DNA from 2 places in the Streptococcus sp. HMSC056C01 genome. Region 2 is predicted to be linked to the other one. Evidence: predicted binding sites of a transcription regulator. Region 2 holds the regulator's gene; the other holds the start of a gene.
The links. The regulator Rex, encoded in region 2, represses fermentation and respiration genes when NADH is low (regulators of the CRP and FNR family bind a similar motif). The targets are predictions, from matches to a motif close to TTGTGAANTANTTCACAA.
Positions count from the first base shown of each region.

Region 1: adhE (bifunctional acetaldehyde-CoA/alcohol dehydrogenase) is a predicted target of Rex. The motif match lies at 1,991-2,008, and genes of this name have one in related genera.

Region 1 is NZ_KV804201.1:6,161-9,572, reverse strand. Features, by position in the region: gene tkt (transketolase) at 1-414, shown strand, start outside; gene yajC (preprotein translocase subunit YajC) at 531-851, shown strand; gene HMPREF2795_RS05245 (low molecular weight protein-tyrosine-phosphatase) at 900-1,355, shown strand; gene HMPREF2795_RS05240 (MORN repeat-containing protein) at 1,330-1,743, shown strand; gene adhE (bifunctional acetaldehyde-CoA/alcohol dehydrogenase) at 2,044-3,412, shown strand, end outside.
Region 2 is NZ_KV804209.1:148,840-152,251, forward strand. Features, by position in the region: gene radC (RadC family protein) at 1-319, shown strand, start outside; gene HMPREF2795_RS07750 (hypothetical protein) at 322-801, opposite strand; gene HMPREF2795_RS07755 (gamma-glutamyl-gamma-aminobutyrate hydrolase family protein) at 825-1,514, opposite strand; gene HMPREF2795_RS07760 (redox-sensing transcriptional repressor Rex) at 1,530-2,171, opposite strand; gene HMPREF2795_RS07765 (DUF4649 family protein) at 2,253-2,468, opposite strand; gene HMPREF2795_RS07770 (DUF1831 domain-containing protein) at 2,478-2,825, opposite strand; gene HMPREF2795_RS07775 (cysteine desulfurase family protein) at 2,830-3,412, opposite strand, start outside.

The sequences.
Region 1 (3,412 bases), on a different contig from region 2:
GTTGAAGAAGGAACAGACTTTGACAAGGTTGCGAAAGGTGCTTATGTTGTATATGAAAATGCAGCAGACTTTGATACAATTTTGATTGCGACTGGTTCAGAGGTTAATCTGGCTGTTGCAGCTGCTAAAGAATTGGCAAGTCAAGGTGGAAAAGTTCGCGTAGTCAGCATGCCATCTACAGATGTATTTGATGCACAAGATGCAGCATATAAAGAAGAGATTTTACCAAATGCAGTTCGTCGCCGTGTAGCAGTTGAAATGGGAGCAACTCAAAACTGGTACAAATACGTTGGTCTTGATGGAGCGGTTCTCGGTATTGATACCTTTGGAGCGTCTGCCCCAGCACCAAAAGTTTTAGCAGAATATGGATTTACAGTTGAAAACTTAGTAGAACTTGTAAACAACTTGAAATAAGAAAAATCAGGGCATTTGCTCTGGTTTTTTATTGACCTAAAATCAAGGTGCAATCTTGTAAAAACAAGTGAAATTTGATATAGTAGTTTTATCTGAATTACAAAGGAGAAAAAATAATGGGTGGGAATTTAACATTCTTGATTATGCTTGTTTTGATGTTCGGCTTGATGTTCTTCATGCAACGTTCTCAAAAAAAACAAGCTGAAAAACGTATGGAGAGCCTCAACAAACTTCAAAAAGGCTACGAAGTAATCACTATCGGTGGTCTCTACGGTACAGTCGACGAAGTTGATACTGAAAACAAAACGATTGTACTTGATGTAGACGGAGTATACTTGACTTTCGAATTAGGTGCAATTAGAACAGTTTTGCCAGTCAAAGAAGCTGTCACACCTGAAGGTGCAGTTATCGAAGAAGGCAGTGCTATTGAAGAATAAAACGGGGTGGAATGCATTCCCGTTTTTCTATAAATGAGAGGAACAATGATGAAAAAAGTTGTCTTTGTCTGTCTTGGTAATATTTGCCGTAGCCCTATGGCGGAATTTGTGATGAAATCCCTGACCGATAAATATGAGATTCAAAGTCGAGCGACTTCTTCCTGGGAACACGGTAATCCAATCCACAAAGGAACGCAAGGAATCTTTCGAAGTCATGGCGTTCCTTATGATACTTCAAAAACTTCCCAACAAATTTCTAAAAAAGATTTTGAGTATTTTGACTATATCATTGGGATGGATGAGTCTAATCTCGCTGATTTGCATCAGATGTGTCCACAGGATCAACAATACAAGATACAGCCTTTTGCATCTGAAAGCGTTCCAGATCCCTGGTATACAGGTGATTTTGAAGAAACTTATGACCGAGTTTTAGCTGGTTGCCAGGCTTGGTTAAGTCGCTTAGAAAATGAGAGTGAACATGGAAAATTTAAAAAAACTCTATGAAAAATATAGTGTCTATTTAACACGTCCCCGTTTAGAAATTGCGACAGTTATCGTCATTGTTGTCTGTGCAGGTCTTGTATTTCTGACCAATCTTCCAAAACAGGGCGTTCTTAAGCTTGATAACGATGCTATTATTTATGACGGGAGCCTAGTTCGTGGTAAGATGAATGGTCAGGGCACTGTTACCTTCTCGAACGGTGATACCTATACTGGAGAATTTAGCAATGGCGCCTTCAATGGTAAAGGTACCTACCAAGCTAAAGCAGGTTGGGTATATGAGGGAGACTTTGTAAATGGCCAAGCTGAAGGAAAAGGAAAACTGACTACCGAACAAGAAGTAGTCTATGAAGGGGACTTCAAACAAGGTTTATTTCAACAAGCACAATAACCTCCTCCTAGAAGGAGGTATTCTTCCAGAATATCAGAAAGCGCTTACATGGAAATAAAAACGGCTTACAAGACTGTTTTGCAACTAAGTTTGTGAAAAATAAAACTTTTATGGAATAATTCACAAACTTTAAGTGAAAAAGTGCATGTGTGGGTATATTTGAAATTGTTTTCACAAACAAATAAAAAAAGTTTGTGAAATGTCTATGAAACTGTTTACAAACGTTTAAAAAAGAGTTATAATAAACTTGTGAAAAAATTAACAAAGGACTTGTGATCCTTGAAAGCTATGGAGGAAAATATGGCTGATAAAAAAACTGTAACACCAGAAGAAAAGAAACTCGCTGCCGAAAAGCATGTCGATGGTTTGGTGCAAAAAGCTTTAGTTGCCCTTGAAGAAATGCGTAAACTTGATCAAGATCAAGTCGATTATATCGTAGCAAAAGCTTCAGTTGCTGCACTTGATGCTCACGGAGAATTGGCTTTACATGCCTTTGAAGAAACAGGACGTGGAGTATTTGAAGATAAAGCAACTAAAAACCTATTTGCTTGTGAGCACGTGGTAAATAACATGCGCCACACTAAAACAGTTGGTGTTATCGAAGAAGATGATGTAACAGGATTGACTCTTATCGCTGAACCAGTTGGTGTTGTTTGTGGTATCACTCCAACAACTAACCCAACTTCAACAGCAATCTTTAAAGCGTTGATTTCATTGAAGACTCGTAATCCTATTGTCTTTGCATTCCACCCATCAGCTCAAGAATCATCAGCTCACGCAGCTCAAATCGTTCGTGATGCAGCGATTAAAGCAGGTGCTCCTGAAAACTGTGTACAGTGGATTACTGAACCATCTATGGAAGCAACTAGTGCATTGATGAACCACGAAGGTATTGCAACAATCCTTGCAACAGGTGGTAATGCCATGGTTAAAGCTGCATACTCATGTGGTAAACCAGCTCTTGGGGTAGGTGCCGGAAACGTTCCAGCTTATGTTGAAAAATCAGCTAACATCCGCCAAGCTGCTCACGATATCGTAATGTCTAAATCATTTGACAATGGTATGGTCTGTGCATCTGAACAAGCTGTTATCATTGATAAAGAAATTTACGATGAATTTGTAGCAGAGTTCAAATCTTATCACACTTACTTTGTAAACAAAAAAGAAAAAGCTCTTCTTGAAGAGTTCTGCTTCGGCGTGAAAGCAAACAGCAAAAACTGTGCTGGTGCAAAATTGAACGCTGACATCGTTGGGAAACCAGCAACTTGGATTGCAGAACAAGCAGGATTTACTGTTCCTGAAGGAACAAACATTCTTGCCGCAGAATGTAAAGAAGTTGGTGAAAACGAGCCATTGACTCGTGAAAAATTGTCGCCAGTTATCGCAGTTTTGAAATCTGAAAGCCGTGAAGATGGTATTGCTAAAGCTCGTCAAATGGTTGAATTTAACGGTCTTGGACACTCAGCAGCCATCCATACAGCTGATGAAGAATTGACTAAAGAATTTGGTAAAGCTGTTAAAGCTATTCGTGTTATCTGTAACTCACCTTCTACTTTCGGTGGTATCGGGGATGTTTATAATGCCTTCTTGCCATCATTGACACTCGGATGTGGTTCTTACGGACGTAACTCAGTTGGGGATAACGTTAGCGCCATTAACCTCTTGAATA
Region 2 (3,412 bases):
AAAACAAGAGCACCTAGTGGCGCTCTATCTGAATACACAAAATCAAATTATTCATCAGCAAACCATTTTTATTGGATCTGCTACTAGAAGTATTGCGGAACCAAGAGAAATTCTTCACTATGCCTTAAAGCATATGGCTACATCCGTGATTCTTGTTCATAATCATCCATCTGGTGCTGTTATGCCTAGTAGAAATGATGACCATGTTACGAAACTTGTTAAAGAAGCCTGCGAATTAATGGGTTTGGTCTTATTGGACCATCTCATTGTTTCACATTCCGATTATTTTAGTTACCGTGAGAAGACGGACTTGATATAGGTTTATTTTTTAAATTTTAGGGGACCCTGATCAATCTCTTGTAAAGCATAGGATTCTACTTGAGTCATATCTATGACAGGAAGTGGAGCTAATGTAGGGACTAGCAATTTTTCTTGCACGATAAAATCAACAATAGCATTAAAATCTTTTATTTTATAATACCTTTTTTTATGGATGAGGATATCCCTGTAAAAACCGACCGATGATCGAAATTTACCTTTTAATTTAGCATCTGTTTTTTTACAAAATGGTTTTGCCTTTTTAGACCACTCTTTGAGTTGCTTTTGTTTTTCTTTTTGAGATAGTTTATCAAGATTCTCTTTATCCTTAGAAAATGCTTGATAGCTTTCGGCTGTTAAAAGTCTGTATAGATTAGAAAGTTGAAAATAAACTTCTATTTCCTTGCTCTTAAGAAAAGTGAAAATATTAGCTTCTAAATCTCTCAAAATATCATGAGTAGAAGGTGTTTTAAGTTCATTCACGATTTAATAACCTATTAGTAGCTTTAGAGTTCATTGACGACATAGTCGAAAAGTGTTTTATCTTTGGGGCGATTTTCAAAGAGAAATTCTGGATGCCATTGAACACCGAGGAAAGGGAAACCATCCGTTGTTGTAACAGCCTCGATAATTCCATCTTTAGGATCATGAGCTACAACCTTTAGATTTGGAGCTAGGTCCTTAATACTCTGATGGTGGAAAGAGTTGATATGGGAGATTTCTCCATAGATATCTCGAAGAATAGTATCAGGCTCGGTGACTAAACGTTGAGTTGTATACTCGGCTGAAGTATCCTGCCAATGGTCTTCAATATCTTGATAAAGAGATCCTCCCATAGCCACATTAAAGAGCTGGGTGCCTCGACAAACAGAAAAAATGGGTTTCTTCTGTTTAATGGCTTCTTTTATAAGAGCTAGCTCAAAAATATCTCTCTGAAGGTGGTAGTCATCGCTATCGATCTTTTTAGGCTCACCATAGAACTTTGGATCGACATTTTGTCCACCAGTTAAAATGAGTTTATCAATCAAGCCAATGTAGTAACTAGCCATTTCTTGATCACCAATTGGTAGGATAATGGGAATTCCCCCAGCTTCCTTGACTCCTTCAACAAAGCCTTTCGCAGCATAGCTCATCATAAGCTCATCATCAGGATGAGCTTTTTCGTTTCCTGTAATCCCAATAACTGGTTTTTTCATAAATGCTTTCGCTTTCTAATCCTCTTTTCTCATGAAATAGAGGAGAGTTTGCAATTCACTAGTTAAATCTACATACTGAGCTACCACATCTTTTGGTAGTTGGAGATGAACGGGTGAAAAGCTTAAAATTCCTTTAATACCTGCTTCGACAAGGAGATTAGCTACTTCTTGTGATTTGACACTCGGAACTGTTAAGATTGCAGTTTTAACATCTGCATTCTTTATTTTATCCTTGATTTGGGAAATTCCATAAATTGGGATTCCATCAGGAGTTTTTGTCCCAACTTCAGGATGATCATCCAAATCAAAAGCCATAATGATTTTCATTTTGTTTCGTTCGTGGAAACGGTAGTGAAGGAGAGCGTGCCCCATATTACCAATACCCACCAACATAACATTTGTAATAGAATTATCATTTAGAAGATCAGCAAAAAACGTCATTAGTTTTTTGACATCGTAGCCAAATCCACGGCGACCAAGTTCACCAAAGTAGGAAAAATCTCGTCTAACAGTAGCAGAGTCAATACCAATGGCCTCGGCAATTTGTTTTGAGTTGGCTCTTTCAATTTTTTCTGCATGAAATCTTTTAAAGATACGATAATAAAGAGAAAGTCTCTTTGCTGTTGCTTTTGGAATAGCAGACTGTTTTTCTTTCACAAAATCACAACCTTTCTAAATACTATTTTATAGAAAGATTGTGAAAAAATCAACAAAAACAAGAAAAAACTAAGAAAAATCTTAGCTTATCTTCGTAAAATCATAGTGAGATAGAAAACGATAGAGATTTCCCAGAAGCCCCTGATAGATTTCTTTTTCATTATAGGTCAGAGAAGTAATGACAGTAGTATCTGGAAGAGTCACACAACCTGAAAGTGATAGCATGAGTGCTTCATAATCTTCGTATTCTAAAACGCGATCGACTTGATAGGTGTCTTTGTAAGTTAATCGAAACATAATTGCCTTCTATCTTTCGCTTTTAGTAAAGACATCACGTTCAACAAGACTATCCATCAAGAAGTAAAATTTCTCTTGGTGGATATGAGTTTCTTCTGACTTAAAGATATCGACTAAACGTAGACCAAATTTATCAGTGATGTTGATTTTTGCACCTGTTAAGTCTTTGTTGATGATAATCTTAAGTTGGAAACCTTCCCCACTATTTGGAACTTTTTCAAGAAGACGTGTTAGTTCATAGTTACCAACCTTAGTTTCAAAAAAAGTGTTATCTTTTAGAGTGAACTTTTTGACGGTTGGGCTAAGTGTGTAATCATAACGGCAATTTTTAAGACTAATGGTTTTTTCGAATGCCATTGAGTTAACCTCCAATGATTTCTTTTAGAGTTTGTGCGAGAGTGATTATTTCTTGCTCTGTATTTTGAGGTGAAATGCTGACGCGAACGGATTCGTGTAAGCGAGGAGAGTCTTCACCGTAGAAAGCCTGAAGAACATGACTAACCTGAACGACACCTGCAGTACAAGCAGAGCCAGTTGAAATAGAAATACCTTCAAGATCTAGACGAAGGAGTAGTAGATCATTACGTTGACCTGGGAATCCAATATTAAGGACATAAGGTAGCTGGTCTTTCCCTTGATTGAGATAATAGTCTGTGTCAGCCATTTCCTTTAAGAATGTTTCTTTTAGTTTTTGAACCTTTTTAAAGTTTTGTTCTTGGTTTTCAAGATCATCCTTTAGAGCTGCTACCATTCCCACAATGGCAGGAAGATTTTCTGTTCCTGCTCTTTTTTTCTGCTCTTGATCGCCACCATGAAGGTAGGAGTCAAAATCTGTAGATGCAGCATAGAGAAAACCAACTCCTTTTGGACCATAAAATTTGTGTGCAGAAGCGCTAAGAAAATCAATTCCCAATTTTTCGGGAAGAATCTCAAATTTACCAACT